DNA from 4 places in the Bacillus atrophaeus genome. Region 2 is predicted to be linked to each of the others. Evidence: riboswitches for the same ligand, from Rfam matches in the RefSeq annotation. Region 2 holds a riboswitch; each other region holds the start of a gene.
The links. Region 2 has a riboswitch for S-adenosylmethionine ahead of mtnK (S-methyl-5-thioribose kinase). Riboswitches for the same ligand answer to the same signal wherever they lie in the genome.
Positions count from the first base shown of each region.

Region 1: it holds a riboswitch for S-adenosylmethionine, as region 2 does, so the genes downstream of both, AAHT65_RS12800 (bifunctional homocysteine S-methyltransferase/methylenetetrahydrofolate reductase) here and mtnK (S-methyl-5-thioribose kinase) in region 2, are expected to answer to the same signal.
Region 3: it holds a riboswitch for S-adenosylmethionine, as region 2 does, so the genes downstream of both, AAHT65_RS13260 (methionine biosynthesis PLP-dependent protein) here and mtnK (S-methyl-5-thioribose kinase) in region 2, are expected to answer to the same signal.
Region 4: it holds a riboswitch for S-adenosylmethionine, as region 2 does, so the genes downstream of both, metK (methionine adenosyltransferase) here and mtnK (S-methyl-5-thioribose kinase) in region 2, are expected to answer to the same signal.

Region 1 covers NZ_CP154443.1:2,544,172-2,552,183, reverse strand. The annotation lists gene AAHT65_RS12830 (DegV family protein) at 1-439, shown strand, start outside; partial or broken gene AAHT65_RS12825 (M4 family metallopeptidase) at 459-634, opposite strand; gene AAHT65_RS12820 (DUF3784 domain-containing protein) at 688-981, opposite strand; gene AAHT65_RS12815 (hypothetical protein) at 1,003-1,236, opposite strand; gene AAHT65_RS12810 (CvfB family protein) at 1,489-2,337, opposite strand; gene AAHT65_RS12805 (YajQ family cyclic di-GMP-binding protein) at 2,488-2,979, shown strand; SAM riboswitch class I at 3,099-3,221, shown strand; gene AAHT65_RS12800 (bifunctional homocysteine S-methyltransferase/methylenetetrahydrofolate reductase) at 3,312-5,150, shown strand; gene AAHT65_RS12795 (GNAT family N-acetyltransferase) at 5,265-5,705, shown strand; gene AAHT65_RS12790 (GNAT family N-acetyltransferase) at 5,719-6,573, shown strand; gene AAHT65_RS12785 (MFS transporter) at 6,732-7,961, shown strand; gene AAHT65_RS12780 (mandelate racemase/muconate lactonizing enzyme family protein) at 7,971-8,012, shown strand, end outside.
Region 2 covers NZ_CP154443.1:2,777,238-2,785,249, reverse strand. The annotation lists partial or broken gene AAHT65_RS14185 (pyridoxal phosphate-dependent aminotransferase) at 1-1,107, opposite strand, end outside; gene AAHT65_RS14180 (carbon-nitrogen family hydrolase) at 1,205-1,984, shown strand; SAM riboswitch class I at 2,079-2,233, shown strand; gene mtnK (S-methyl-5-thioribose kinase) at 2,342-3,535, shown strand; gene mtnA (S-methyl-5-thioribose-1-phosphate isomerase) at 3,542-4,603, shown strand; gene AAHT65_RS14165 (hypothetical protein) at 4,639-4,758, opposite strand; gene AAHT65_RS14160 (methylated-DNA--[protein]-cysteine S-methyltransferase) at 4,850-5,347, opposite strand; gene AAHT65_RS14155 (PAS domain-containing sensor histidine kinase) at 5,344-7,563, opposite strand; gene AAHT65_RS14150 (acyltransferase family protein) at 7,818-8,012, shown strand, end outside.
Region 3 covers NZ_CP154443.1:2,619,765-2,627,776, forward strand. The annotation lists gene AAHT65_RS13220 (ATP-dependent helicase) at 1-945, opposite strand, end outside; gene AAHT65_RS13225 (hypothetical protein) at 1,064-1,318, shown strand; gene AAHT65_RS13230 (hypothetical protein) at 1,504-1,671, shown strand; gene AAHT65_RS13235 (transposase) at 2,013-2,306, shown strand; gene AAHT65_RS13240 (hypothetical protein) at 2,318-2,671, shown strand; gene AAHT65_RS13245 (GNAT family N-acetyltransferase) at 2,790-3,221, opposite strand; gene AAHT65_RS13250 (YjcG family protein) at 3,227-3,742, opposite strand; gene AAHT65_RS13255 (esterase family protein) at 3,799-4,521, opposite strand; SAM riboswitch class I at 4,715-4,839, shown strand; gene AAHT65_RS13260 (methionine biosynthesis PLP-dependent protein) at 4,909-6,030, shown strand; gene metC (cystathionine beta-lyase) at 6,023-7,195, shown strand; partial or broken gene AAHT65_RS13270 (GNAT family N-acetyltransferase) at 7,227-7,426, opposite strand; gene AAHT65_RS13275 (DUF819 family protein) at 7,496-8,012, opposite strand, start outside.
Region 4 covers NZ_CP154443.1:157,576-165,587, reverse strand. The annotation lists gene AAHT65_RS00910 (ABC transporter substrate-binding protein) at 1-709, opposite strand, end outside; gene AAHT65_RS00905 (alpha/beta hydrolase family protein) at 880-1,653, shown strand; gene AAHT65_RS00900 (DUF2584 domain-containing protein) at 1,709-1,951, shown strand; gene pckA (phosphoenolpyruvate carboxykinase (ATP)) at 2,001-3,584, opposite strand; SAM riboswitch class I at 3,779-3,917, shown strand; gene metK (methionine adenosyltransferase) at 4,089-5,291, shown strand; gene asnB (asparagine synthase (glutamine-hydrolyzing)) at 5,437-7,338, shown strand; gene alaP (alanine permease AlaP) at 7,619-8,012, shown strand, end outside.

The DNA.
Region 1 (8,012 bases), 230 kb from region 2:
CGGAAATACAATACAAGAAATTGAAACGTCTGTAAAGGACTTTTGCGCTCATCTTGAGCATATTTTCACTGTGGATGATTTAACTTATCTTGCAAGAGGCGGCAGAATTTCCAAAGCCTCCGCTTTTGTAGGCGGGCTTTTAAATATTAAACCGCTTCTGCACATGGAGGACGGGAAACTTATTCCGTTAGAAAAAATCAGAGGCAAAAAAAAGCTGTTAAAGCGGATCATTGAAGTAATGGCCGAACGCGGAGACAATTGGAGCGGGCAGACAGTCGGCATCAGCTACGCCGATAACGAAGACACCGCGCTTGAAATGAAACAGCTGATTGAAGACGCCTTTCATCCGAAAGAGATTATCATGCATACGATCGGATCGGCCGTAGGCTCCCATTCCGGTCCGGGAACGCTGGCGATTTTTTTCTCAAGTAAATCATAAACAACAAAACCGGTAAGCTTTATGATAAGGACTGCCGGTTTTTTACTTTTCTCTTATATGCATGCAGGACCGAAGCAGATTGCTTTGAACCTTCACCGTACAAATATTGGCCGCCTCGATAGCTGCTTGTTTCCTCATACTAAGAATCTGGGATGCTGTTACATAAAAACTTAACGCCCGATAATAAATTTGCTCTTAGGCTTCGCTCCCAACATTCAGCGTATAAACATCCTCCTATTAGGCTGCCGCTATTCTACTAATTTCTTATTCACGTAAATAATGACGCCGGCCCCATATGCCAAAATGAGCGGCGGGATCAGCTGCTCCTGTCCGGGAAATGCGATAAAGCTGTTCAGCAGAATAAATAAACCGGAATTCAAGAAAAAGCAGCCTGCAATTCTTGCCAGCCTATCCTTGTCACGGATACGCGCCTCATTAAAACCGGCCAGTATCCAAGTTTGTTTTTTTATTCCTACATAATAGGCTATCCAAAAGAAAAGAAGCGAAATGATCGTTAACAGATAATTGATGCTTAAATCCATGTTACGGCCTCCCCGTGTTACTTAAAATTCAAAAAAGAAAAAAAACGGCACAGCTACAACACCAACTAAACCGCTGCCAGATTTGCTATAACGATGATCTCTTTTTGAGATTTCATTTTGTTTTTTCTGACAGAAATAGACGATTGTCCCGTTGTTCCTCACGCCCAATAACGCTTCAGCAAACTCCTTCGGCTGCGAAAATTCCTCAGAAATCACATTTGGGAGTTTCTCGGCCTTTGTTTTGTCATTCTTCACAAATACGCGACCCTCATTTCCCCGATTGCATTCTCTCTTTCTACATCAGACATATTCTTCAGCTCTGTATATAGTTCCTCTGCATAACGCTCTATGTTCTGCTGTTTTTTCATGAGGTTAGTAAAGCATGGAGCGTTTCGCGGAGTATTCCCCAAATCCTGTCCGGACTCCTCGGCACTTGGAGACCATACTCAATTGGATATATTCACCGCAAAAAAAGCAGGCTTGCTCTCTGGCAGCCTGCTCTCTACTTTATTGCTTTTCATATGTCCAGCCGTTTTCCTGATAGACCTTGTTATTCTTCATCAAGTGTCCGAGCGCCCGTTTAAAGGCGGCCTTGCTCATCTGAAAGCGTTGGCGGATATCTTCCGGGTCGCTCTTGTCTCCGTATGGCATGGCGCCGTTTCTCGTTCTCATATAAGTAAGGATTTGCTCGGCGTCTACTGACAACGCATCCTGTTTCCGCGGGAGAAGCGACATGTTCACCGACCCGTCATCCTTCACTTCAATCACCCGTCCTGTGATTCTTGATCCGAGTCTCGGCTCTTCTTTTCTTTCAGAAGGGTGAATGAAGGCGCGAATGCCGTCGTCTGTGATCAGGAAAGAACCGGAAGCGATAAGCCTGTACACCGTTCCTGTCAGCTCTTTATTCATCATATCTTCTGACGCTTCAGTAAACAGCTCGCTGATGATGTCCTCCGGCGCGGGTTTTGCAAACATGCGTCCGCGGTTTGTCACTTTCAGCATACAATACAGCTTGTCCCCTCTTTGCGGCCACACGGATTCGTACGGAGGAAGATGCTCTGTTGCGACAAGCGCGTCCTTAGATAAGCCGACATCGACGAACACGCCCATATCGTCTACTGCATCCACTACATCTACCCATCCATATTGCTCGGCGCTGATGACCGGTATTTTCATCGTTGCCGCAAGCCTTTCCTGCTGGTCAACGTAGATGAATACCTCTACTTCGTCTCTTTCTTCTATATCCTCTGTCACTTCACTGTTATGTAAGAGAACCGTGTCTTCTCCGTCGGTTAAAAAGTAACCGAAATCTGTTTGGTGATCTATACTCAAGGTTAATTGCTGCCCTGGTCTCATGCTATCGTCCTTCCTATTCCGCTTATGTTTTTGGCGGATGTTGTTCCTTATTTTTTTCCAATCATCCCAAATTGATTCTTTGTTCTGTTGGAAGTTTCTCTTTATTCTACTATAATCAACACATAAGTTAAATGTTATGGAGGTTTTCATATGGCAAAAGAAAGTTCTTTTGATATTGTGTCCAAGGTTGAATTCCCGGAAGTCCAAAACGCAATTCAGATTGCATTGAAGGAAATCGGCACCCGCTATGACTTCAAAGGCAGTAAAAGCGACATTACGTTAGAAAAAGAGGATCTCGTTCTGGTTTCCGATGATGAATTCAAAATGAGCCAGCTTAAGGATGTGCTCACAGGCAAACTCATTAAAAGAAATGTTCCGACCAAAAACATCGAATATTCAAAAATCGAGAATGCCTCCGGCGGCACTGTGAGACAGCGCGCGAAGCTAGTTCAAGGGATCGATAAAGAGAACGCCAAAAAAATCAACACGATCATTAAAAACTCAGGTCTGAAAGTGAAATCCCAAGTCCAGGATGATCAGGTACGGGTGACCGGAAAAAGCAAGGACGATCTTCAGCAGATTATGTCTGCCGTCCGCGGTGCTGACCTGCCGATTGACGTTCAATTTATAAATTTCCGATAAATTTTACATTTGCTATTGATTATTGTCTATATTTTCGGTAAATTTGGAGAAAGGAAAATTCCTCATCTCTTTTTGGGGAATTCCGGATTTCATTTGCTCAATTAAAAACTGAATCATTGTTCTTATCAAGAGAAGCTGAGGGACTGGCCCGAAGAAGCTTCAGCAACCGGTGTAATGATTGCATTCGCAGTCATGACCAAGGTGCTAAATCCAGCAAGCTTGAACAGCTTGGAAGATAAGAAGATAGACAAATCTTTTATAAAGTCTTCTTCTTAAGAGGACTTTTTTTAATTCTCTTTTTTCCTTGCTGAATGTTATGAAGGAGGCAGACAATGGGACTTTTAGAAGATTTGAAACATCAGGTATTAATCGGAGACGGCGCTATGGGGACGCTTCTTTATTCATATGGCATTGACAGATGCTTTGAAGAATTGAATGTGTCAAAGCCGGAGGAAATCAAACGAATTCATGAAGCGTATGTTCAGGCGGGCGCACATATTATTCAAACCAATACATACGGGGCCAACTATATCAAATTATCCCGGCACGGACTTGAAGATGAAACCAAAAAAATCAATAAAGAAGCCGTCAAAATCGCGCGTGCCTCGTCTGGCGGAGCGTATGTGCTCGGAACGATGGGCGGCATCCGCACCTTTAACAAAAATGCGTACAGCCTTGAGGAAATTAAAAGAAGCTTTCGGGAACAGCTTTATCTTTTGCTGCACGAAGAGCCGGACGGACTCCTTTTGGAAACCTATTATGATCTTGAAGAAGCACAGGAAGTCTTAAAAATTGCCAGAAAGGAAACGGATTTGCCGATCGTACTGAATGTCTCGATGCATGAACAAGGGGTGCTTCAAGACGGAACGCCTCTATCGGAAGCTCTTCGATCGCTTGTCGGTCTTGGTGCTGATGTGACGGGCATTAACTGCCGGCTCGGCCCTTATCATATGATTGAAGCGCTCACCGAGGTGCCGATTTTTGATGATGCGTTTTTATCCGTTTATCCTAACAGCTCCCTGCCATCCCTAGAAGAAGGACGGCTTGTGTATGAAACAGATGATACGTATTTCCAAAACAGCGCCATTGAATTCCGAAAACAAGGCGCACGGATTATTGGAGGCTGCTGCGGCACAACCCCGAGCCACATTCGGGCCATGGCAGATGCAGTCGGCGGCCTTGAGCCTATTACGGAAAAAGAAGTGAAAGTCAGAGCGCAGGAAACCATCTCCATTCAGCACGAGCGGACCGAGCCGGGATTAGATGAAATCGCCTCTCAAAAAAGGTCAATAATCGTAGAGCTTGATCCGCCGAAAAAGTTGAACTTTGAGAAATTCCTTTCCGCTGCAAGCGAATTAAAAGAAGCCGGAATAGAGGCGCTGACGCTTGCCGATAACTCACTCGCGACTCCGAGAATCAGCAATGTTGCCTGCGGAGCGCTTTTGAAGCAGCAGATGGATATCAGATCTCTCGTTCATATAACATGCAGAGACCGAAATATTATCGGCTTGCAGTCACATTTAATGGGGCTCGACACTTTAGGCTTAAACGATATTTTGGCGGTTACAGGCGATCCTTCTAAAATCGGTGATTTTCCGGGGGCCACATCTGTTTATGACTTAACATCCTTTGATTTAATCAGGCTGATCAAGCAATTCAATGAAGGGCTTTCCTTATCGGGGAAACCGCTCGGCAGAAAGACCAATTTTTCTGTCGCCGGGGCGTTTAATCCCAACGTCCGCCACCTTGACAAAGCGGTGAAACGGCTTGAGAAAAAAATCGATTGCGGCGCCGATTATTTTATCTCACAGCCAGTCTACTCAGAGCAGCAGCTTGTCGACATCCATAACGAAATCAAGCATCTCAAGACGCCTGTTTACATTGGCATTATGCCGTTAACCAGCAGCCGCAACGCCGAATTTATTCATCATGAAATTCCCGGCATCAAACTGTCGGATTCCATTCGCGAGAAAATGGCGCTTGCCGGTGAAGATAAGCAAAAACAAAAAGCGGAAGGCCTCGCCATCGCCCGCTCTCTTCTCGATACGGCATGTGAGCTGTTTAACGGAGTTTATCTGATCACGCCTTTCCTCCGGTCTGACTTAACGGCGGAGCTTACTTCCTATATTCAGAAAAAAGACGAAAAGCGCGAGAATGTGTTTTTGCACTAAACGTGAAAAGGGCTGCCTGAATAAATCAGGCGGCCCTCCTCTTTATGGATGGCAGGTGATAATATAAAGAGGTGTCTCCCCTTCTCTTCAAACCATTAGTAAAAGGAGGATATCATGATTCTTGTCAATGAAATTTCAGCAGAAGATACTTATGAAATCAGACATATGATCTTGCGTCCGCACCAAACGATAGAACAATGTAAATATGAACGAGACAAAGAGGAAGGCAGCTTTCACCTCGGCGCTTTTTTTGACGGAACGCTGATCAGCGTAGCTTCTTTTTATCGCCAAGATCATCCCTTGATTGAAGCTGGCCCATCCTATCAGATGAGGGGAATGGCGACGCTTGCCGGATACCGCAAGCAGAGAGCCGGAAGCACGCTTGTCACTCGCGCTGAACAGAAGCTTGCCGATATGGGGGCAAAAACGGTATGGTGCAACGCCAGATGCCACGTGCAAGGGTACTACGAAAAGCTTGGCTGGAAGGATACTGGTGATCCATTTGATCTCCCTGGTATCGGACCTCATATTGTAATGTATAAAAAACTCAAGTAAGACGGTGATAATGATGCCAATGAGTGATGCTGCGCTTTCCGTTTTAACAGAAAAAGATGTGCCTGGCCTGTTTGCATTGTGCCGGCACGCAGGCTGGCCGGGTTATGATGAGCGGGAGCTGGAGCTTTTGCTGCAAAACGGACGCCTTTTTGGTTATAAGGACAGCAAAGGAACTCTTCTTTCTTGCTCCGGCATTTTTTCATACGGGGCTTTTGCTTCGCTTGGCCTTGTGATCGTACAAAAAGAATTCAGAGGGGCCGGTCTCGGCAAAAAGATGGTGGAAGCATGCATCGGCGAACTAAACGATACCATTCCGATTATGCTTGTCGCCACCGAGCAAGGCCTGCCGCTTTATCAAAAAGCCGGATTTCAGCAAATCAGTTCCATTTATAAGTATGTGTGTGACCGCTTTTTGCCTCACACAGCGGATTCTGATATAGACATTGCACCTTTTCAGCCAAAGGATTTTCAGGCTTTAACAAAAACAGACCGGGCGGCTTTCGGAACAGGCAGAGAACGCCTGCTTCAGCAGCTCATTTCCGGCTGTTTAGAATGTTCCGTTGTCAAAAACAAAGATGGCAGCATTGTCGGGTACGGACTTTCCCGCCAGACGCCGGACAGCTTGAGAATAGGGCCTTTAATCGCACCTTCCAGAGAATGTGCGGCTCTGTTAATCAATGAGCTTGCGGATGGAAAGCAAGGACGGATTCGAATTGATATTTCCGGAGACTACCGCTGTATCGATCTTGATCTGGCGGCCATGGGGTTTGTACGAGATACTGAATCGCCGCTGATGGTTCTTCAAAAGAGCTCTTTTCCGGAACGAAACGGACACTTAGTCGCCGTTACGTCACAAGGACTCGGCTGATTCAAAATACATGATAAATGCCCGAATACGGTCCATTCCGTATTCGGTTTTTTACATATGACTGAGCGTTAATCTTTTCTGAATAAACCGATACATCAAGGACATTCTAACAAGAAAAGGAGTGAGCCTTGGTGGCACAAACAAAACAACCTAATGTGATGACTATTGTGGCAATCGGTTCTATACCGCTCATTTTAACACTGGGTAATTCCATGTTAATCCCGATCTTACCGCAAATGAAATCCGAACTTCATTTATCTCAATTTCAAGTCAGTCTTGTCATAACGGTTTTTTCGATAACCGCAGCTGTTTTTATACCGATTGTCGGCTACCTCGCAGATCGTTTTTCCCGTAAGAAAATTATTATTCCTTGCTTATTTCTGTACGGGATAGGCGGATTAATCGCCGGTTTTTTCCACCAATCGTTTCCTTTGATCATGGCGGGACGCGCCCTGCAGGGACTCGGCGCTGCAGGGACAGGCCCAATCGCTATGGCCCTGTCGGCGGATCTGTTTAAAGGGGCGCAGGAAAGCAAAGTGCTCGGAATCGTCGAAGCGTCAAACGGAATGGGAAAAGTCCTTTCACCCATTATCGGCTCTCTTATAGCCTTACTTGTTTGGTATGGAGCTTTTTTTGCATTCCCTGCATTTTGCGCTCTTTCTATTCTGCTGACGTGGATTTTTATTAAGGAGAAGAAAAAAGAAGAGGAGCCGCCAACCATAGGAAAATACGCAAAAGGATTATTAAGCGTATTTAAACAAGAGGGCAGATGGCTTTTCACCGCATATTTAGCGGGAGCAACTTGTTTATTTACCCTATTCGGGATCTTATTTTACTTTTCGGATGTACTGGAGAAAACCTATGATACCGATGGCGTAAAAAAAGGGCTGATTCTGGCCATTCCGCTATTGGTCATGTGTGTGACTTCATATATTACCGGAAGTAAAATCGGACAAAAGCAATCCTTAATGAAAAAGCTGATTGTTCTTGGTTTGGCGCTGATGACTATTTCTTATGCCACGCTATCTTTTTTTGAACAATTGGTTCTCTTTATCAGCATTCTTGTCATCAGCAGTGTCGGCACCGGGCTTGTGCTGCCTTGTATCAACAGCTTCATCACCGGAGCTGTCGGGAAAGACCGAAGAGGATTTGTAACGTCATTATACGGATCGGTTCGGTTTTTAGGTGTCGCGATCGGACCTCCGATTTTCGGACGCTTAATGGAATGGTCAAGACCCGGCATGTTTTTAAGCATCGCCGGCTTAACACTGGCTGTCGGCATTCTCGTGCTGCTTCTCGTCCATGTGAATCAAAATGAAGAAGAAACCAAAGAGAAAGAAAAGCCGCACCTGTCAAGTGAACGTCTGCAGCCCGCTAAAGAAAGGTAGCACAGAGCTTTGAAAATTGAACGTATTGAAACATTCCCGCTTTTCCACCGC
Region 2 (8,012 bases):
TAAACCGACTCGAATATAGCCCTCTCCATATTCTCCAAACCCATTTCCAGAGGCAACGGCAACATTGGCTTTCTCAAGCAGCAAATCCGAGAATTCCTGGGAGGTATAGCCGTCTGGCACCGGAAGCCAGGCGAAAAATGATCCCGCCGGAGCCGTGACATCCCATCCGATCTCCCGGCAGGCTGTAATCCACGCCTGCCGTCTGCTCTCATACATGGCGTTTTGTTCAGCCACACACGTTTGGTCTGATAAGAGAGCCGCCGCTGCCGCTTGCTGTGTCGCCTTGAACAGACTGACAAACATATGGTCCTGATAAAGGTTAATGGCTTCAATCACAGATGCATTACCGACGGCAAATCCGACGCGCCAGCCCGCCATATTATACGTTTTAGACAATGTATAGATTTCTATGCCAATGTCCTTTGCCCCTTCAGTTTGTAAAAAGCTTAATGGCTTGTGCCCGTCAAAGCCAACTGCGCCGTATGCGAAATCATGAACGACACAGATGCCGTTTTCTTTAGCCAAGCTGACCGTTTCTTCAAAGAAATCCGAAGTAGCAACGGCTCCTGTCGGATTATTCGGATAATTCAAATACATCAGCTTAGCTTTTTCCTTTACGTCAGAGGAAAGGCGGCTGTAATCAGGCAGGAACCCCCTCTCCTCTATAAGCGGCATCATTTCCATTTCGGCTTTAGCAAGCGCAACCCCCGACCAATAATCTGGATAGCCCGGATCGGGAACTAAAATGGTGTCCCCTGGGTTTAATAAACATTGCGGAAGCTCGACAAGCCCCGCTTTTCCGCCGAATAAAATGGCAATTTCACTTTCCGGATCTGCTTTCACTCCGTATTCTCTTTGATAAAATGCCGCTGCTGCTTTTTTTAAATGATAGGAGCCGCGGAATGATGAGTATTTGTGGTTCTCTGGGTCTGCGATCGCGTTTTTCATTTCTTCGACAATATGATCCGGTGTCGGCTGATCAGGATTTCCCTGCCCTAAATTGATGACGTCGTGCCCTTCTTGCAGTTTTTTGTTCACCTTTTTGACTAAAGAAGCAAAAAACTGTTCGGGAAGCTGTGTTAACACGTGAGAATGTTCAAATTTCATCTGTTTTCACCTTCTAAAAAAATTTCTTGAAATGATAGTCCATCATCATATATGGTTATATATAAAAAGTAAAGGGAAACTTGGAGGTGCTGCAGAGGTGAAATGGACCATATCCTGTCTTCAATTTGATATTGCATACGGTAATCCTTCAGAAAATATAAAAAAAGCTGAATCTTTAATCGAAAAAGAAAGTAAACACGCCGATGTTCTCGTTCTTCCTGAATTGTGGACGACCGGCTACGATCTGACAAACCTTGACCTGTTAGCGGATGATGACGGTCTCGCTGCTCAAAGCTGGCTGAAAAAGACCGCAAAAACGCATGGTGTCCACCTAGTCGCCGGTTCTGTCGCCGTCAGAAAAGGCGGCCATATCTATAATACGATGTACATTGCGGATAAAGAAGGAAAGATCGTTAAAGAGTACAGCAAAGCCCATCTGTTCCAGCTGATGGATGAACACCTTTATTTATCGGCCGGCTCGGCTGATGGTTATTTTGAACTTGACGGCGTCAAAAGCTCGGGACTGATTTGCTACGATATCCGTTTTCCAGAATGGATTAGAAAGCATACGACAAAGGGCGCAAACCTGTTGTTTATTTCAGCGGAATGGCCTCTGCCCCGCCTCGACCATTGGAAAAGCCTTCTTATTGCCAGAGCGATTGAAAACCAATGCTTTATCGCGGCCTGCAACTGCACCGGGTCAAACCCCGACAATGAGTTTGCCGGCCACAGCCTGATTATTGATCCGTGGGGCCGTATTTTAGCAGAGGGCTCTAAGGAAGAAGGTGCTGTACGGGCAGAGGTTGATATAGAAGAAAGTGAAGCCGTACGGAAACAGATTCCCGTTTTCGCAGACCTTCGAAAAGATTTATATTAATATTGCACAACAAAAGTTGTTGACAAATAAACGAAGCACCTGTTAACATTTTCATCAACTGATTAATTCGAATTGCAAGACAAGTGAATATTTTCTCTTATCGAGAGTTGGGCGAGGGATTGGCCTTTTGACCCCAACAGCAACCGACCGTAATGCCATTGTGAAATGGGGCGCACAGATTTTGCGCCGAGACGTTAGTCTCATTAAGGCACGGTGCTAATTCCATCAGATTTATCTGAGAGATAAGAGAGGCGAAACGTGTCTGTTAGCCTCCTTCTCTCCAGAGAAGGAGGCTTTTTTTATTGGCCATCCCCCCGCATTACATAAACAGCTATTCATATTGGAGGGTAAATAATCATGGCAGCAACCACAACACCATTGTATGAAACGTTAAATGAAAGCTCCGCTGTTGCATTGGCGGTTAAGCTCGGCTTATTTCCAAGTAAAAGCACATTGACTTGCCAAGAAATCGGCGACGGAAATTTAAATTATGTTTTTCACGTGTATGATCAAGAAAAGGAAAGAGGACTGATTATTAAGCAAGCCGTCCCTTATGCAAAAGTAGTCGGCGAAAGCTGGCCGTTAACGATCGACCGGGCGAGAATTGAAAGCAGCGCGCTGATCCGCCAAGGAGAACATGTGCCTCATCTTGTGCCCAGAGTCTATTATTCTGACACAGCCATGGCGGTTACCGTCATGGAAGACCTGTCTCATCTGCAGATCGCCAGAAAAGGATTACTAGAAGGGAAGAATTTTCCGAGTCTGTCGGCACACATGGGAGAATTTTTAGGGAAAACTCTTTTCTACTCCTCTAATTACGCGCTTAAACCGCAAGTAAAGAAACAGCTGGTAAAACAATTTACGAACCCTGAGCTTTGCGACATAACTGAAAGACTCGTGTTTACAGATCCTTTCTTTGACAACGACACAAATGATTTTGAAGAAGAACTTCGCCCCTATGCAGAGGAACTGTGGCAAAACAATAGTTTAAAAATAGAAGCGGCGAAGCTGAAACAATTATTTTTAACGTCGGCGGAAAGCTTGATTCACGGTGATCTTCATACAGGAAGTATTTTTGCAAGCCAAGAAGAAACAAAGGTGATTGATCCTGAGTTTGCGTTTTATGGACCAATCGGCTTTGATGTCGGACAATTCATCGCAAATCTCTTATTAAACGCACTCGGCCGCGAAGTAGAAGCAAGAGAGCCTCTGTATGAACATGTAAATATCGTATGGGATACATTCAAGCAAACATTCAGTGAGGCGTGGAAAAAAGACAGCCTTGAAGCATACTCGAAAATAGACGGATATCTTGAAGACACCTTGGCACACATTTTTTCAGATGCTGTCGGCTTTGCCGGTTGTGAGCTGATCCGCCGCACAATCGGGCTGGCGCACGTTGCAGATCTTGACACCATCGTGCCATTTGATAAACGAATTGAAAGAAAAAGGCTTGCACTAGAAATCGGCGCGGTGCTTGTTGAAAAACGCGAGCAGCTGAAAACAATTACCGATGTTCTTAAACAATTTAAGCAACATCTAAAGGAATGATGAATGATGAGCACTCAATTTACAGGTCCCCGTTCAGTAGAATGGAAAGAAACATATATTCATATTTTAAACCAGCAAAAGCTTCCCGATGTCACTGAATATCTTGAACTGACAACGAAAGAGGATGTTTTTAACGCTATTGTCACATTGAAGGTGAGAGGCGCTCCGGCAATCGGAATTACCGCTGCGTTCGGACTCGCTCTTGCTGCTAAAGATATAGAAGCGGCAGATGTTTCTGAATTCCGCCAGAAGCTTGCTCCGATCAAGGATTATTTAAACAGCTCAAGACCGACAGCCGTTAACCTGTTTTGGGCGCTTGAAAGGCTCAGCCGTTCTATTCAGTATGCAACATCGGTAAACGAAGCAAAAACAAACCTTGTCCATGAAGCCATACAGATTCAGGTTGAAGATGAAGAAACGTGCCGGATGATTGGCCAAAACGCGCTGCAGCTTTTTAAAAAAGGCGATCAGATTATGACAATCTGCAATGCCGGTTCGATTGCTACGAGCCGGTATGGAACGGCACTTGCCCCTTTTTATCTGGCTAAACAAAAGGATCTCGGACTTCATATTTACGCCTGTGAAACAAGGCCGGTCCTCCAAGGGTCCCGGCTCACTGCATGGGAGCTGATGCAGGGCGGCATTGATGTCACGCTGATCACGGACAGCATGGCGGCTCACACCATGAAAGAAAAACATATTTCCGCCGTCATCGTCGGGGCAGACCGAATCGCAAAAAATGGAGACACAGCGAACAAAATCGGCACATACGGCCTTGCCATTTTAGCTCAAGCCTTTCAAATTCCGTTTTTTGTGGCGGCTCCTTTATCAACGTTTGACTTGCAAGTCGAAAGCGGCGACGATATTCCGATTGAAGAAAGAGATCCTGAAGAAGTGAGACAGATCTCCGGCGTTCGGACCGCTCCGGCTGATGTTCATGTGTTCAATCCGGCTTTTGATATTACACCCCACAGCCTTATCTCAGGCATTATTACCGAAAAGGGAATCCTGACGGGCTGTTATGCAGAAGAAATCGAACAATTATTTGCAGAATCCCATGTAAACTAAAAAACCGCAACGGCTTTGCTCACATTCGGGCAGAGTCAGCGGTTTTTTTGCTTTGTCAGCTTTATGATTTCGTTCTTTTGGGAGCTTGATAATACATGTAATTTTACAAACAGCTCTGCAAACCCGGCGATTTTATCTGGGCGGCTCAGCTTCATTACTCATTGTCCTCCTTTTTCACCAGACCAACTTTTTTAACTTTGTAAAATTATATGTCTCAAGTGAAAAAATTGGAACGTGCCATATGTTTTATTTTTCTTTATAGGGGATTTGCTCTATGCGAAGCAATACTGCCTTTACATTTGTTCTGCTGCCCGCATAACCGGTTAACGCCCTATTCTTCCCAATGACTCTATGGCACGGCACAAATATCGGCAATGCGTTTCTCTTGTTGGCTTGTCCGACTGCGCGAACAGCTTTAGGACTGCCGACTGCGGCCGCGATATCGGCATAGCTTCTGGACTCGCCGTACGGGATCGTGTCGAGCGCCTGCCACACTTTTTGCTGAAAAAACGTTCCCTTTTGGGCCAGCGGCAGTGAGAATGTTTTTCTATCACCGGCAAAATACTCCCGCAACTGCTGCTTTGCCTCTTTTAAAATAGGTGTCTCCTGTTTTTCCGCCATGGGAGCCGCTTCTTTCCATTTCAGAAAATCCTCTTCACTGAGCAGTAAACGCGTAATTTTGCTTTCTTCCTCCACAATGGCAACTTCCCCCAAAGGGGTTTCTGTTATCTCATAGCAGCTCATTCGTCGTTCCCTCTTTCCTCATTATGCTGGCGGAGCGGCAGCGTTAAATGAAATACGGTTCCTCTGCCCTCTTCACTTTCTACCGTTATTTTTCCTTGGTGTTCTTCAATAATTTTATAGCTTACCATAAGTCCGAGTCCAGTGCCCCGTTCTTTTGTTGTATAAAAAGGCTCTCCAAGCCGTTTTAATTTATCCTCTGTTATTCCGATGCCTTCATCTTGCAGGGAGATGAGAATATGATCCGGGCCGGACGGCTGAATTTTCACATATACATTGCCTCCCTTAGGCATAACTTCAATGGCGTTTTTTAAAATATTGATAAATACTTGTTTCAGCTGATTGGGCTCACAATAGATCGGAGGAATGGTTTCGATCAGATCCAGATGCATTTGAACATTGCTGAGATTGGCTTGGGCGTGGAGAAGGTCCATTGTATCCTGCATGATGTCGGTCACATTTTTTTCTTCATACATGATCGCCTGCGGCTTCGCTAATATTAGAAATTCTGTGATGATGGATTCAATCCGCTTTAATTCCGAGGTGATGACATTAAAGTAAAGGGCATAATCACCTTCAACACTCCCCTGCAGAAGCTGGATAAAGCCTTTGAGCGCGGTCATCGGATTTCTGATTTCATGGGCGATGCCGGCGGCAAGCTCTCCCACTACATGCAAAGTGTCGGATTTTCGAAGCCGTTCTTCAAGCTCCTTACGCTCGGTGACATCTTTAAAAATAGCAAGATTCATATTTTGAATAATATGGCGTTTAAAAGAGAATTCCAATTTCCGATTTTCCTTGCCGCTTAACAAAAAGGGAATTTCATTATCCATTTCTTCAAGATTAATCTGCCTGGCTGAAGAAGTCAGATTTTCAATATCATAGGCAGAAATGATATCCAGCAGACTGTGCTTTTTGATCTCTTCATGGGACAGGCCTAAAATATCGCTCGCTAACGGATTGGCATCAATAATGCGATATTTGTTATCAAATAACACGTTTCCGTCCATCGAGCCGTTAAAGACTTTTCTGAATTTCAATTCGCTTTCTCTAAGTTCTTTCTCCATCCTTTTTCGATCGCTTACATTTCTAAAAATCGTTAAATGCTGGCCTTCCAATATCGTTCGTTTTGAAGTGAACTCCAGCTCTTTAAACTGCCCGTTCCCCATTTGAAAGAGCAGCTCATCTCTAATCTCCCCGAATTTTTCATATTTCTTTTTCGTGCACCGGTATTTTTGATGCGAAACAACGAGAAAGTCACACAGTTTTCTTTGAACAAGCTGATTCATCGGCAGTTCAAAAATTTTGCACGCCGATTGGTTCGCCTTCACAATTCTTCCGTCGTCCGACCAAATGAGAATAGCGTCCATCGCATTTTCGAAAATTTCTCTGAACCGCTCTTCGCTTTTAAACAGCTGTATTTCCATGGAGCGTTTCTCGGTAATGTCTCTCATAATTGACATGTAAAAGCCGTTGATGATATTAGAGGTAATTGTGAATTCAAACAGCTTTTGGCCGCCTGAACGGAGTCTGACTGGAAGCTCTCCTTTCGCTTTGCCTTTCCTGTGGATCGTTTCCCAAATGCTCTGAAAGTCTTTTTCGTTTGTTTTATCTATAAATTCTCCGAAAGATAAATGAGACAGCTCGTTTTGGCCAATTTCGAAACTCTTGCAAAATGACAGATTCGCGTCTATGAAACAGCCTTCTCTGTCAAAGAGCACAATCCCGTCAACAGCTCTGTCGAACAAATCCTTAAATAACTGTTCATTCATAGAGAATTCCCGCTCTAAAATCTTTTTAGATGAGATGTCCCGCATAACTACAAAAAAGGAATCTTCTCCACTTTCCTTTTTCGCAAGAAATTCGATATACTTTGTCGCTCCGCTGTCCAGCCTGATCGGGACCTCTTTCCACAAAAATCCTTTATTAAAAAATTTCTTAATCGCAATGACAAGCTCTTCTTCTGGAATGGCGAACAAAAAGTCTAGCACCGAACGTGCTTTTAATTCTTCCGGTTTGACTTGCAGCATCCTGGCCGCCGCCTCATTTGCCTGAACAATTTTCATTTCTTTATTACATATAAAAATAGCATCCAGCGTGTTATTTACAATCACTTGATGCTGATTCAATTCCTTTTTCAGACGGTCATTTTCTTCCTGAAGCTGCTTCAGCTGATTTTGAAGCTGTAAACTTGTTTCCAAATCAAGAGTTTCAGCCATTCATTGTACACTCCTTCTTCAAAACCTATCCTCCAATATTTCTACAAGATGTCCCATCTTCCTTCATTTGCCCTATAAATTTCAGAAAATTTCAGCGGGATTACATTCTGAAGACATTTTAAACGATCCTTACCTCCGTTTTACATCGTTCTAACAATCACCCGATTTCCGAGATCATTTTTGAGGTTTTATTTTAAAATGAATACCAACAGGGAATAATCTTTTAGTGAATGATTTGAAGAGAAGGTGATGCTATGAACAAATCGCGTGACAGTTATTTTGATAATGCAAAATTTTTGCTGATATTCCTTGTTGTTTTTGGCCATATTCTCCGTTCTTTTATTAATGATAACGAGTTTATGCTGTACCTCTACAAGTTCATTTACACCTTTCACATGCCCGCCTTTATTCTTGTATCAGGCTATTTCGCCAAAGGCTTTAAACGGTCA
Region 3 (8,012 bases), 160 kb from region 2:
AAATTGGCCATGTTCTTTTTTCTGCCGTTCGTAATGCTCGTACAGCCGGTAGACTTGTTTTTCCCACTCATCCTTTAAAGGAATGCGTTCTCCGGGCAAATAAGAGTTTTTCCAATAGCTGATCTGCTGGATTGCTTGATCGACGGGAAACTCTTTTTCATCTGCTCCTTCTTCATAAAGCGCTTTTTTTATATACTGCTCCTTTTGCCATTCCATTTTCAGCAAATGGTCTCCGTTCCATTTGGAAGAATCATAATGATAGAGAATCTTATAAAATAAGCTGTGGAACGTTCCGGTGACAAGCCTTCCTACATGTTGGGGCGCCAGTCCGTATTCATTAGCCATCCGCTCTTTCATTTCGGCGACTGCTTTTGTCGTAAAGGTCACAAGCAGCATGTTCTCCGGCGATACGCCGAGGTGTTCAATCATATGGGCGGCGCGTGCGGTCAGCACGCGTGTTTTTCCGCTCCCCGCACCGGCAAGCACAAGCAGCGGACCTTCCGTTTCCGTTACAGCCTGAAGCTGATCAGTGTTTAAACCGATCGTTGGAAAAAGAGACAAGTGCTGTGCTTCCGGTTTTTTTAGAAAAGGCGTGCCGGGGTTTATCTTTCTTGGCGGCTGCCATTCTGTCAGGACGGGAGATTTATCGGCTGAAATGGCTTTGCCTTTAGGTAAACGGAAAACGCCAGATTCCTCGTAATCTTCCTTTTTTGCTTCCTGTTTGCGGGGTGTTGAATGGCAAGCCTCTTCGCAAGCTGAGAAATCTCCTTTTTCACGGTGGAGAAATTCAGGTTCCTGAAGAATATCGAGCCGCATGATGACAGGCCTTCCGCAATGGGCGCAAAATAAATGTCCTTTTACCGCTTCTTCATAGAGGAATTGGTAATGTTCTCTCGAATATGTATGTAAATGTATTGTTCGATCATTCAGTCGGGCACATTTCAAAAAGGGGTCCTCCCACTAAAGGTGTTCATGTATTTGCAGACAAAGAATATCATAACAAAAGAATAGCGTTTCAAAAAGTAAGTTTAAGGGAAAAAGAGAGCAAAGGGGAGGGTATCATATGATATATGCTGGTCCAATCCAAAATCACCAATATGCTCAGTATGCAAATCGCACAATAGGCCATAAACAGGATTATGCCGGAACAGAAAAGATCAGCTATGTCCCGTTTCAGCGGGTATACAAGGAACTTGAAAAACAGCAGGAAAATCAAGCTGCGGCAGAAAAAAGAGTGAACAAAGCGAAACGTAAGCGGTTACTTTATAAGAATGAAAAAAGATTTGAAAAGGGAAACTTTATTAATGAATATAAATAAAAAATCTCCGATACCATTTCGGAGATTTTTTATTGCAGAATATTACATAAAATCTTTGGATATATATAGTCATGGTATAAAAATTATTGGAGTATTATTAAAAAAGTGGTGTGATTTAGTAATTTTATATTAATTCCAAATCGGTTTAATATTTTAAGAAATAGTAAAAGGCCGGAGGAATACGCTTGAAAAGATTTATTAGTGCATTTTTAATTATTTTTGTTATATCTACGATTAATTTACCAAATTACATAAAACGAGAAAAAGTGTATGCTGTATCAAAAGAAACTGATGGAGATAAAGTTATAAGAATACAGAAAGAACTTCAAGTAGTCTTAACACTTTTGAGTTAACAAAATTAGTAATTCTAACAGTTATTTAGCAAAACTCAGAAAAGAAAGTTTGCAAAAAACTATAAATAGCAAGATAAACAAATTAAATAAAGAAATGAAGAATGTAGTTGTACCTAAGGCTGTTTCTACAATAAATAAAGCTGTAAAATTTACATTAGATTTTATAATTTTATACTAGAGCTTGATCGGTTCCTTGACGAAACTGTAAGCGATATGAAAGCATATAATGCAATTTAACTAAAATGAATAATGATCTGGATATGTGAAGGTTGCAGGAAAAGCAGTTAAAAACATGGTAAAAACAGAAAAAATCGAAAAACAATTTCAGGAAAAGTGCGAAAATGGCTGAGGAAGTTGGGAAATTTGGAGGAGAAATCATTGCCAAAAACATCCCCAATATGTCTAAAAAGGTAATTTTAGATTCTCTACCTACTGAATGGAAATACACAGAAAACAATGGTTTTGCTCATGTTAGAGATACTAGTGGAAACATCCGAATGAGAATTGATCCTCATGATAAAATGACAAAGTACGAGCATGTTCATTTATTTGATAAAAATGGTAATCCACTTGATAAAAATTTGAGTATAGTCGATAGAAAAAGCCCAGATGCTCATATCCCATATAAGAAGTGAGGTAATTAATTATGAAAGCTGAGCAGATTCAAAGCGATATTGAAAGTTTAAATTATTGGGATGCAAGGGTACTACAATTAGAATCCCGTTTTTTCGGTGATGAAATAACAATGACTTTTGAAGACACGAATTATAATGTGAAATTATCTTTTACTGGTTGTTCAAAATTCTCATTTGTCACCACTGCTGACGATAGAATAAATCCCCTAAAAGATATGACTAAATCACAAATTCCTTATTTTCTTCAGGATGTTGGAATTTCAGAGGTTCAGAGCGAAGGGAAGGACTTATTAAAATGTGAAATTTTAATGCCCCCTTTAAATGTAGAAATAGTATGTAATACTATTTCTATTACTAAAGTATAAATTTATAAAAAAAACATAGGCCCTATCATTAGGGCCTTATGTTATGCAAACAGCTTTGTCCATATTACTTTTCCAACTAAACGTTTATTTAATTTGAGTGATTATACATATAGAAAGATTAAAAAGATCTATATTTAATCATTTGCAAATGGGGAATGCCGGCATCGAGAAATTCCTCTTTCGATGAGACCTTGTATCCCTGTTTTTCATAAAACGGCACTGCCTGAGTCTGTGCGTTTAAAATAAAACCGGACACGCCGCGGGCTTCTGCCGCTTTTTCCAGCGCCTGCATAATGATGACTCCGACGCCCGAAGAGCGGTGGCTTTTTAATACGCAAATCCGCTCTAATTTGCCGAGCCCTTCTTTAAGCCGCCATCTTCCGGCGCCGACCGGCTGATCTCCATCATACACCACGATATGCTCTGATTCGTTTTCGAGCTCATCAATTTCTTCTTCAACTGGTACGTTTTGTTCTTTGACAAAGACTTCTTTTCTTACATAAAATGCATCTTTCATTTGTTCTTCATTTTTTGCGATAACTGCTTCCAAGTCTCTTATTCTCCTCCGCCTAACAAAAATGTTTCATATACAGTCCATGATCCGTTTTCTAACTGGTACATTAAGTGAAAGCGGTCGATTACTTCTTCATGGGATACTTCCTGCATTTTTAACTGCCCCAGCACGTCGGAATGCTCATCGTCTGAAAGGTCTTGGGCGACTGTTACATGCGGGACAAAGCTGTATTCCGGTTCTGCGGCTAAAACACCACTGTATAATTGTTCATTCAGCTCTTTTAATTCGTCTGTCGGCTCAGCTTTAATATAAATCACGTTATTCACAGGAGCAAAAGAGCTGTATTTTGTTAATTTTAAAACAATCGGGTGTGATTCCTTTGCAATTTGTCTTAATTGCGACACCATCTGAGATGCTTCTTGCTCAGAAGATTCAAACGGGGGTCTGAGTGTTAGGTGAGGCGGGATAAGTGCATAGCTTGGGTCATAGCGCTTTCTGTAAGAGTTTGCAAGATCCTGCAGTTTTTTTGATGGAAATAAAACAATTCCGTATTTCATGATATTACCTCCCTGAATTGTTTGATCATAATGAGTATAGCAAGCGATTGGATGACTTACAGCATTTTTTTCAGCGCCGGAGTAATTAACGGCTGCCAGTAGGTCCATTTATGATCTCCGTCAAACGTATCATAATAATATTCCGACTGTTTTTGTTCAATTAGCTGTTTGAGCTCCAAATTCGGTGCTGTAAAATCTAAGATTTGTCCGTCTGTTGTATGGACGTCTGTTTCCTTTTCGCCGATTTGATGATAAATAGAGATATTCTTCATATCATCTGACCGGCTGACAGCCTCCAGTACATGATGGTCAACGTATGGCGATTGCATAATCACGTTGCCGAACATATTCGGGTAATCAAGAGCTGTCATTAAGGAAACAGTGGCTCCGAGAGAATCACCGATCAGCGTTCGGCCGTATCCAACCTCGTACGTAGGATATTCGCTGTCAGCATAAGGGATCAGTTCATTTGCGATAAACCGCTTATAGCTTGCAAATTTAGAGCCTTCCGGATGATACATTTCCCTGCGTTCTTTGACGTTCTTATAAGGAACGCCGATGATGATGCTGCGGTCAATCTCTCTTTTTGAGAGAAGATCTTCCACCTGACGGCCGATTCTGCCCAGCCTAAAATAATCATGACCGTCCTGGGCTATAATAAGGTGATACTTATAAAGAGGGGAGTAGACTGACGGCAAATAGACCAGTATTGTCATTTCCCCGCCAAGCTCTTCTGAAAAAAGCTTCTTTTCATGAATTACTCCGGTTTTTGGTGCCACAATAAATTCCTCCAGGCCATCTAAAGTCTTCACATATGTTATGTATCCTTTATTGTACCACGAATTGTTAGAAATTTCTCTCTTTAGAACATCTTCTGTGAGTGTTTGCAGCCGATTCACCAGTAGATCTAAAAAACTGTTGAAATATAAAATGAATTACGCTAATATAAAACAATCAGAAAATTTAGAGACATTCTTATCGTGAGAGGTGGAGGGACTGGCCCTTTGAAACCTCAGCAACCGGTTTGCTTTGCCAAGAAAGGCGAAGTGCCAAGGTGCTAAATCCAGCAAGCGATTTTTGTGCTTGGAAGATAAGAGGAAGTGTAAAACCCCTTCTTCTTATGAAGCAAGGGGTTTTTTATTTTGAAAAGGGATGGTGTTTGTTCTATGTCAGAGCATATTGAAACGAAATTAGCCCAAATCGGAAACCGCAGCGAAGAAACGACGGGAACTGTAAACCCGCCGATTTATTTATCAACGGCCTACCGTCACAAAGGCATCGGCGAATCGACCGGATTTGATTATGTCCGGACGAAAAATCCGACACGCCAGCTTGTCGAAGATGCGATCGCAAGCCTAGAGAACGGCGCAAGAGGGTTTGCTTTCAGTTCAGGCATGGCCGCCATCCAAACGATTATGGCCTTATTCAAAAGCGGTGATGAACTGATTGTCTCCTCAGACTTGTACGGCGGCACATACCGTCTGTTTGAAAATGAATGGAGAAAATACGGATTGAGCTTCCTTTACGATGATTTCACAGACGAAGACTGTTTACGCTCAAAAATAACGAAAAACACAAAAGCGGTGTTCGTGGAAACGCCGACAAATCCGCTGATGCAGGAAGCTGATATCGAAAACATCGCCCGGATTACCAATGAGTTAGGCTTGCTTCTCATTGTGGACAATACATTTTACACGCCGATTTTGCAGCGTCCCTTGGAACTTGGGGCAGATATTATCATTCACAGTGCGACGAAGTATTTGGGCGGGCATAATGATTTGCTTGCCGGTCTTGTCGTCGTGAAAGATGAGGAGCTTGGTGAGGAAATGTTTCAGCACCAAAATGCGATTGGCGCCGTTCTTCCGCCATTTGATTCCTGGCTTTTAATGAGGGGAATGAAGACGTTGGGCCTCAGAATGCGCCAGCACCAAGAGAATGCGCAGGAGCTTGCGGCATTTTTGGAAGAGCAAGATGAAATCGCCGATGTGCTGTATCCGGGCAAAGGCGGTATGCTGTCATTCCGTTTGCAGAAAGAAGAATGGGTGAATCCGTTTTTAAAAGCCTTGCAGACGATTTGTTTTGCGGAAAGCCTTGGCGGGGTAGAAAGCTTTATTACATATCCCGCGACCCAAACCCATATGGATATTCCGGAAGACATCCGAATCGCAAACGGCGTCTGCAATCGTTTGCTTCGCTTTTCAGTCGGTATTGAGCACGCCGAAGATTTAAAACAAGACTTAAAACAGGCGCTACGTCAGGTCAAAGAGGGAGCTGTTTCATTTGAGTAATCATAATTGGACGCTGGAAACCCAGCTCGTCCACAATCCATTTAAAACAGACGGAGCAACAGGGGCAGTCAGTGTGCCGATCCAGCATGCCTCAACTTTTCACCAATCATCGTTTGAAGAGTTTGGCGCATTTGATTACAGCCGCTCAGGCACGCCGACTAGAACGGCTCTGGAGGAAACGATTGCGGCTTTAGAAGGCGGAACGAGAGGGTTTGCCTTCAGTTCGGGGATGGCCGCCATTTCAACGGCTTTCTTGCTGCTTTCACAGGGTGACCATGTATTAGTGACAGAAGATGTGTATGGCGGAACATTCCGTATGGTGACAGAGGTTTTGACCCGCTTTGGGATTGAGCATACCTTTGTCGATATGACCGATGTAAATGAAATCGCCCGGAACATTCAGCCAAATACTAAAGTCATTTACATGGAAACCCCATCAAACCCTACGCTTGGTATTACTGACATTAAAGCAGTCGTCAAGCTGGCGAAGGAGAATGGCTGTCTGACATACTTGGATAACACGTTTATGACACCGGCATTGCAGAGACCGCTTGATCTCGGGGTAGACATCGTGCTTCACAGCGCCACAAAGTTTTTGAGCGGACACAGCGATGTTTTATCCGGGCTTGCGGCTGTTAAAGATAAAGAACTGGGGCGCGAACTGTATAAACTGCAAAACGCATTCGGCGCTGTCCTTGGTGTGCAAGATTGCTGGCTCGTACTGCGCGGTTTAAAAACATTGCAGGTCCGGTTAGAAAAAGCAAGCCAGACGGCACTGCGTCTTGCGGAATATTTCCAGCAGCATCCGGCCGTAAAACGTGTGTATTACCCAGGGCTGTCTGATCATGCGGGCGCCGCTATCCATAAAAGCCAATCAAGCGGAGCGGGCGCCGTACTTTCATTTGAGCTTGAAAGCAAAGAGGCCGTCAAAAAATTGGTGGAAAACGTATCACTCCCGGTCTTTGCTGTCAGTCTCGGCGCAGTGGAATCCATTTTGTCATACCCGGCGACGATGTCCCATGCGGCGATGCCTAAGGAAGAACGTGAAAAACGCGGCATCACTGACGGATTATTGCGGCTCAGTGTGGGAGTCGAAAATGCAGATGATTTAGAACGCGATTTCGAACAAGCGCTGAAAGAAATAGTGCCTGTAGCTGCGCGGTAAAAAAGAAGCCGGGGACACTCGGCTTCTTTCTATAATGATATCCTTGGTCTTTTTTCAGTTTTTGCCTATATTGTTCGATTCTCTTCCTTTGTCCTTCGATCGTATAAAAATCGCAAGCGGAGTCATTGAAAACAGTTCAAAGAAATCTCGATTCTCGCTTTGTAACTTCAGGTTTCCTTCAGCATCGTCTATCGGTAAGGGCCTTATATAAATGGTATTTTCTTTTATCATGCCATGATCTCTTCGTTATCTCTATCGCATTAGTTTTTTATCATTCTAAGAAAATCTCAGAAATCCTTCTTATAAAAAGGAAGAAAACCAATTTCCCATAAAAGTACCGACATAGTTGCCGATTAAGTAGCCAAGCGTTCCGACCAGCATAATCGGCGCGACAAGCTCCCGCCATCCCTTTGCTATCGCCATTGCCGCAGCTGTCGTCGGCCCGCCTACTGTGGCGTTCACGGCAAGCAGAATTTCCTCAAGGCGGACGCGGAACAGTTTTCCGACAAGGAGAGAAACGATTAAATTGCTGATCGCAATGAGGAACACAAATAATAGAATAAGCGGCGCATTGGTCACAATTAAACGGAGGTCGGCAGGAATACCTATCACCACAAAAAACAAATAAATGAAATAGGTTCCCAGCTCCTGAGACCCATTGAGCTTTTCAAAAAAGCGAGGGAAAAGAAAAATCACAAGGACGGTCAAAGTCGTAAGTACAAGATACTGATCGCCAAACGTCCCGGTCAAAAGGGGATGAGAAAAAACACTCTTAAAAAAACCAGCAATCTTAACGCTCACTGCGACAAGCGCAAAA
Region 4 (8,012 bases), 1.7 Mb from region 2:
CTGTTTCTTCATGTTCGGTCAGGTAGCTTTTTTTTGCCATAAACGTTGTATAAGGGACCCTGCCTGATTCTTCACCGAATGAAGCGACGATATGTCCGATGCCTTCTTTTTCAAAAAGGGAAGCGGTCGGTTCAAATAATTGGACATAATCACCCGTTCCGGAGGCGAATGCATTTGCGATATTCGCAAAGTCAATGTTCTGAATGAGGTCAACGTCTTTCTGCGGATCAATATTGTGTTTATTGAGTACAAATTCGCCCGCCATCTGAGGCATTCCGCCTTTTCGCTGTCCGAGGAAGGTCTTTCCTTTAACCATATCCCAGTCAAAGTTTTCAATATCTTCTCTCGCTACGAGAAAGGTGCCGTCAGTCTGAGTGAGCTGGGCAAAATTAATAACCGGGTCTTTGGCTCCTTGAGATTCCACATAAATGGATGTTTCAGACCCGACAAGCGCAATATCAGACCCGTTGGAAAGAAGTGACGTCATCGTTTTATCGCCGCCCCAGGTTGTGTTTACCTCGATATCCAGTCCTTCTTCTTTAAAAAAACCTTTTGAAACTGCAACATACAAAGGTGCATAAAAAATCGAATGGGTGACTTCAGCCACTTTGACCTTCGTCAGTTTTGCCTCTTGCTTGCAGGCTGACAGGGCAAAGATGAGAAAAGCGCTGCACACAATGGCACAGCCTGTTTGGATCCATTTGTTCACCGGGGTTAACCTCCTTATTCGAGCATCATATCAATATACTTTTTCGCTTTACATATCGTATGATGGGTATAAAAATGTGTGAATGCCCAGTGCACTCTCATAGGTAAAAGATCATTTATTTTTAAAGCACTGGAAAGAATAAAGAAAAAATGATGAAGGAGGCAGCAGATTTGCTAGTTGAGAAAAAAAGGTTCCCGTCTCCTAATCAGCATGTGCGTTTATATACAGTCAGCTATCTTTCAGACGGGTTAAAAGTGAAGGGATTGCTGGCGGAACCTGCGGCGCCCGGGATGTATGACGGCTTTTTATATTTGCGGGGCGGGATCAAAAATGTCGGAATGGTCAGGCCGGGGCGGATCATCCAGTTTGCTTCTCAGGGATTTGTGGTTTTTGCGCCTTTTTACAGAGGGAACCAGGGCGGAGAGGGCAACGAGGATTTTGCCGGAGAGGACAGGGAGGATGCCTTTTCTGCTTTTCGTCTGCTTCAAGAACATCCGAAAGTAAAGGCGGGCAGAGTCCATATTTTCGGATTTTCACGCGGGGGGATCATGGGTATACTGACTGCGATTGAAATGGGGAAAAGTGCCGCTTCTTTTGTGTCATGGGGAGGCGTCAGTGATATGTTCCTGACCTATGAGGAGCGGAAAGATCTGCGCAGAATGATGAAGCGGGTAATCGGGGGCACGCCGAAAAAAGTGCCGGAGGAATATGAACGGAGGTCGCCGTTTGATAAAACAAACCGCATTCAGGCGCCAGTGCTTTTGATCCATGGGGAAAAAGATCAAAACGTGTCCATTCAGCATTCCTACTTATTGGAGGACAAATTAAAACAGCTGCATAAGCCGGTGGAAACATGGTACTTCAGCGGGTTTACGCACTATTTTCCCCCGCAGCAAAACAGACGTATCGTACGGGAGCTCACACAATGGATGAAGAACCAGTGAGCGGACGGATTATGATATGATGGAAGAGAAAAAGAGAACGAAAGGGGTTTTCAATTTGGGAATGCCTGTTGAATTTAATACAATGATTGTAACGAAGGGTAAAGAAGAACGGATAGAGGAGAATATATTCCGGCTTGAGAAAGAGGGGTACCGCATTTATCCTCTCGATATTCCGATGGATGTACGGAAGACCAAGTTTGGCGAGAAGTCGGGAACGGCTGAAGTGCAAAAGCTTGAGTGGTCAAACGGCCGGACAGGCATTACATACAAACTGACTTCTCTGCATTCCACAAATTAAAGAAAAGGTCAAGAGCGAAACAAGCTCTTGGCCTTTTGAAAAGCAATCTTTAAAGGAGCGGACCGCCAGCTTCTGCAATCGCGCCTGTATGTGAGAATTTCTTGAAGTTTTCTTTGAATTCATTAGCCAGGTAAACTGCTTTTTCTCTGTACTCTTCTTTGTTTTTCCATGTTTTTTCCGGCTGAAGGACGTCATCAGGAACGCCTGGCACATGAACCGGACTATGAAGACCAAAGACAGTATCCGTCTTCATCTCTGCATTCTCCAATTCGCCTTCAATTGCGGCTCTGACCATTGCACGTGTGTAAGAAAGCTTCATGCGTTCTCCGACGCCGTAACCTCCGCCAGTCCAGCCTGTGTTGACAAGGTAAACCTGCACGCCGTGTTCATCAATCTTCTTCCCAAGCATTTCAGCGTATACATGGGCAGGCAGCGGCAAGAACGGTGAGCCAAAGCATGTGGAGAACGTGGTCTCTGGTGAAGTGACGCCCCGTTCGGTTCCGGCCAGCTTACTTGTATAGCCGCTTAAGAAATGGTACATCGCCTGTTCCTTTGTCAGTTTGCTGATTGGCGGGAGTACGCCGAATGCGTCGGCCGTCAGAAAAACAATGGCAGACGGGTGACCGGCAATGCTTGGTGACACGATGTTGTCAATCATATCAATCGGGTAAGCGGCACGAGTGTTTTCCGTATAAAAAGAATCATCGTAGTTTGCCTCACGCGTCTGATCATCTATGACGACATTTTCAAGCACTGATCCGAAACGAATCGCGTTGAAAATCTGGGGTTCCTTCTCCTCGCTTAAATGAATACACTTGGCGTAGCAGCCGCCTTCTATATTAAAGACGCCCGTATGGGACCAGCCGTGCTCATCATCGCCGATCAGCTTGCGGTCTGAACTTGCGGATAATGTTGTTTTTCCGGTGCCTGACAGACCGAAGAAAAGAGCGACGTCTCCTTCCCGGCCCACGTTGGCTGAACAATGCATCGGCAATATATTCCGTTCAGGCAGAAGGTAATTCATAATTGAGAAAATGGATTTTTTCATTTCACCGGCATATTCTGTCCCGCCGATTAGAATGGTTCGTTTTTCAAATGAAACGATGATAAATGTTTCAGAATGTGTGCCGTCCGTTTCCGGGTCTGCTTTAAAATGAGGCGCGGAAAGAATGGTGAACGGCTGTTCAGCGGTTTTTTTATCATTTGTTTCCGGTCTGATAAAAAGCTGTCTGGCAAATAAATTGTGCCATGCAAATTCATTTACGACAGTGATCGGCAGCCTGTATTTTTCATCTGCGCCTGCAAAACCTTCGAAGACGAACAATTCATCTCTTTCTTTCAGGTAGTTGACGACCTTTGTGTACAGCCGGTCAAATGCTTCTTCTGATATCGGCTGGTTCACAGAACCCCAATCAATCTTATCCTTCGTGCTTTGTTCCTGTACGATGAATTTATCCTTAGGAGAACGCCCGGTATAAGCGCCGGTTGTGGCCCTCACGGCGCCTGTCGATGTTAATGTGCCTTCATTTCGGGCAATTACTTTTTCGGTGAGCTGCGGAACGGATAAATTATGCTGCACGTTCGGACTTGTTAATAAGAGCTGCAAATCGGCGGTTAAATCAACTGAGTTCATAGAAACCTTCCTTTATCTTTTATTGTGTCTTGCCATTTGTAAAATAGTATAACACATTAATACCAATAGTCTATACTATTTGATGTTTTTTTGTGTGTGTTTTTGAAACGCACTTTTGAAATAAAGTCTGCTAATTCCTGTTTCTTGTTGACACCATAAACACTTATAAGATAAGATATTTTATTGAGCGGATACTCTTATCCCGAGCTGGCGGAGGGACAGGCCCAATGAAGCCCAGCAACCGGTTTCTCTTTAAAAAGCATGTGGAAACACATGTGGGACAACCAAGGTGCTAACCTGTTGCAAGGTTATTTATTCCTTGAGCGATAAGAGTGAAAGGCACACACAACCAACCCTTTCCTCAAGTGGAAAAGGTTTTTTTATTTCATAAATATGCCAATTAACATTCTCTAATATAAAGTATGACATTGTATAAGAGGGAGCGAGTTCCGTATCATATATAAAAGGCCTATCGGGAGGTCTTTTGCCAGGAGGAAGCAAATCATGAGTAAAAATCGTCGTTTATTTACATCAGAATCTGTTACGGAGGGGCATCCGGATAAAATCTGTGACCAGATTTCGGACAGCATTTTAGATGAAATTTTAAAACATGACCCTAATGCGCGTGTTGCTTGTGAAACGTCCGTTACAACAGGTTTAGTGCTTGTCAGCGGAGAAATCACAACATCCACGTATGTTGATATCCCAAAAACGGTGCGTGAAACGATCAAAGAAATTGGTTATACGCGCGCGAAATACGGATTTGACGCTGAAACATGCGCTGTTTTAACGTCTATTGACGAGCAGTCCGCCGACATCGCGATGGGTGTGGATCAGGCGCTTGAAGCCCGTGAAGGCACAATGAGCGATGCTGAAATCGAAGCGATCGGTGCAGGAGACCAAGGCTTAATGTTCGGTTATGCGTGCAACGAGACTAAAGAGCTTATGCCGCTTCCGATTTCATTGGCGCATAAATTAGCGCGCCGCTTGAGCGAAGTACGCAAAGAAGATATTCTTCCTTACCTTCGTCCGGACGGAAAAACTCAAGTAACTGTGGAATATGATGAGAACAATAAGCCGGTCCGTATTGACGCGATTGTTATTTCAACACAGCATCACCCTGAAATTTCGCTTGAGCAAATTCAGCGCAATCTTAAGGAGCACGTCATTAATCCTGTCGTTCCTGAGGAATTAATTGATGAAGAAACAAAATACTTCATTAACCCGACAGGACGTTTTGTAATCGGCGGACCTCAAGGAGATGCCGGTCTTACAGGACGTAAAATCATCGTTGACACGTACGGCGGCTATGCACGCCACGGCGGCGGCGCGTTCTCAGGTAAGGACGCAACGAAGGTAGACCGTTCAGCGGCATACGCAGCTAGATATGTAGCGAAAAACATTGTGGCAGCGGGTCTTGCGGATTCTTGCGAAGTGCAGCTTGCTTACGCTATCGGTGTTGCGCAGCCGGTTTCCATATCCATTAATACTTTTGATTCAGGAAAAGCTTCTGAAGAAAAGCTGATTGAAGTTGTACGCAATAACTTTGATCTGCGCCCGGCCGGCATTATCAAAATGCTTGATCTGCGCCGTCCGATCTATAAACAAACGGCTGCTTACGGTCACTTCGGACGTCATGATGTTGACCTTCCGTGGGAGCGTACAGATAAGGCTGACCAGCTTCGCAAAGAGGCTTTAGCAGAATAATTATATAGCCGCTTACTTATAAGCGGCTTTCCCTTTTTTCATTAGGCCCAGGTTTATTTTTTTACATAACAGTGAAACGATTTAATATCCGGTGCGTCTATAAAGAGGGATTTCATCATGAAAATAATAATATGGAGGCAATAATATGTGTGGATTTGTTGGAGTTTTTAACAAGCATCCATTAACTCAAACCGCAGATCAAGAAGAACTTATCAAACAGATGAATCAGATGATCGTTCACCGCGGTCCTGATAGTGATGGGTATTACCATGATGAGCATGTCGGATTCGGATTCAGACGGCTCAGCATTATTGATGTAGAAAACGGCGGGCAGCCTTTATCATATGAAGATGAAACATATTGGATTATCTTTAACGGAGAAATCTATAACTATATTGAACTGAGAGAAGAGCTTGAATCAAAAGGATACCAATTCAACACAGATTCAGACACAGAGGTCCTTCTTGCGACATACCGTCATTATAAAGAAGAAGCCGCTTCAAAATTACGCGGAATGTTTTCTTTTCTGATTTGGAATAAAAATGATCATGTCTTGTACGGCGCAAGAGACCCATTTGGCATTAAGCCGTTATATTACACAACGATCAATGATCAGGTTTATTTTGCCTCAGAGAGAAAAAGCTTAATGGCTGCTGAAAGCCATATTCAACTGGATACTGAGGCACTTCAGCAGTACATGTCGTTCCAATTTGTTCCTGAACCTGGCACGCTGGACGTGAATGTGAAAAAGGTAGAGCCTGGACAGCAGTTTACGATTCGCCCGGAAGGCGATATCACCTTTAAAACGTATTTCAAAGCGCATTTCAAGCCTGTTCAATCTTCAGATGAAGATAAGCTTGTCAAGGAAGTAAGAGACGCGATTTTTGATTCTGTTAAGGTTCATATGAGAAGTGACGTGCCAGTCGGTTCTTTCCTTTCAGGAGGGATTGATTCTTCCTTTATTGTATCCGTTGCTAAAGAATTTCATCCGAACTTGAAAACATTTTCTGTCGGATTTGAACAGCAGGGGTTCAGTGAGGTTGATGTTGCGAAGGAAACGGCAGCTGCACTTGGCATAGAAAACTTCAGCACCGTTATTTCTCCGGAAGAATATATGAACGAACTGCCGAAAATTGTCTGGCATTTTGATGATCCGCTTGCTGATCCGGCTGCGATTCCATTGTATTTCGTCGCAAAAGAAGCGAAAAAACAAGTAACAGTCGCGTTATCGGGCGAAGGGGCTGACGAACTGTTCGGCGGATACAATATTTACCGCGAACCGCTTTCTCTTAAACCGTTTGAACGCATCCCGTCCGGTCTGAAAAAGATGCTTTTGTATGTAGCTTCTGTCATGCCCGAAGGAATGCGAGGCAAAAGCCTGCTGATCAGAGGATGTACGCCGCTTCAGGACCGCTATATCGGAAACGCGAAAATCTTTGAAGAACCTGTGAAAAAACAGCTTCTCAAACATTATAATCCGCAGCTTTCTTACCGCGATGTGACGAAGCCGTACTTTACAGAAAGCAGCTCATACAGTGACATTAACAAGATGCAGTATGTAGACATTCATACATGGATGCGCGGCGATATTCTGTTAAAAGCGGATAAAATGACAATGGCCAATTCATTAGAACTGCGTGTACCGTTCTTGGACAAGGTCGTATTCGATGTGGCCTCAAAAATTCCGGATGAATTAAAAACGAAAAACGGCACAACGAAATATCTGCTTCGCAAAGCGGCAGAGGGCGTTGTTCCTGATCACGTGCTGAACCGCAAAAAGCTCGGTTTCCCAGTGCCGATCCGCCATTGGCTGAAAAATGAAATGAATGAGTGGATCCGAAATATTATTCGGGAAAGTGAAACAGACGCTTATATTAAAAAGGATTATGTCCTTCAGCTTCTTGAAGACCATTGTGCGGATAAAGCGGATAACAGCCGTAAAATCTGGACAGTGCTGATCTTCATGATCTGGCACAGCATTAATGTTGAAAAACGATTAGTGCCTGAAGAACTGAACCATCAGCCCAAAGAAGTTATTTTTGTATAATTAAAAGGCTTCCGATTCGTCGGAAGCCTTTTTGTTATACCTGCTGCACTCTGCATCCATCCGACTTCCTCTTAGTCCTTGTATTCCGCTATGCTTTACATAAAGTGTTAAAAAATATTCACAAAACGTTTATAATAGAGTTAATTGAATGACTAATAGATTAGATAGGTCTAGCCATTTTTGACTGTTTTCGGAGGAAAAGGCCGGATGAATCCCACTATGATACGCAGCAAAAGAAGCGTTACTAGATTAAAATCGAATAGTGTTAGGGGAGAGGGTTATGCAAAGAAAGGCGCAAGAAAAACAATTGCATCGGGGATTAGAACAAAGACATATATCTTTGATGTCATTAGGGGCAGCGATTGGGGTAGGTTTATTCCTTGGCTCTGCTTCTGCTATTAAGTTAGCCGGACCCGGAATTCTGGTAGCTTATGCTTGCAGCGGTCTTGTTATGTTTTTTATTATGAGGGCACTTGGCGAAATGGCGATTCAAAAGCCGGTGGCAGGTTCTTTCAGCAGATACGCACGTGACTATTTGGGCCCTCTCGCGGGATATTTGACCGGCTGGAATTATTGGTTTTTATGGGTGGTAACGTGTATGGCTGAGATTACAGCAGTCGGCATCTATATGAAATATTGGTATCCGGATGTTCCAAGCTGGATATGGGCATTGG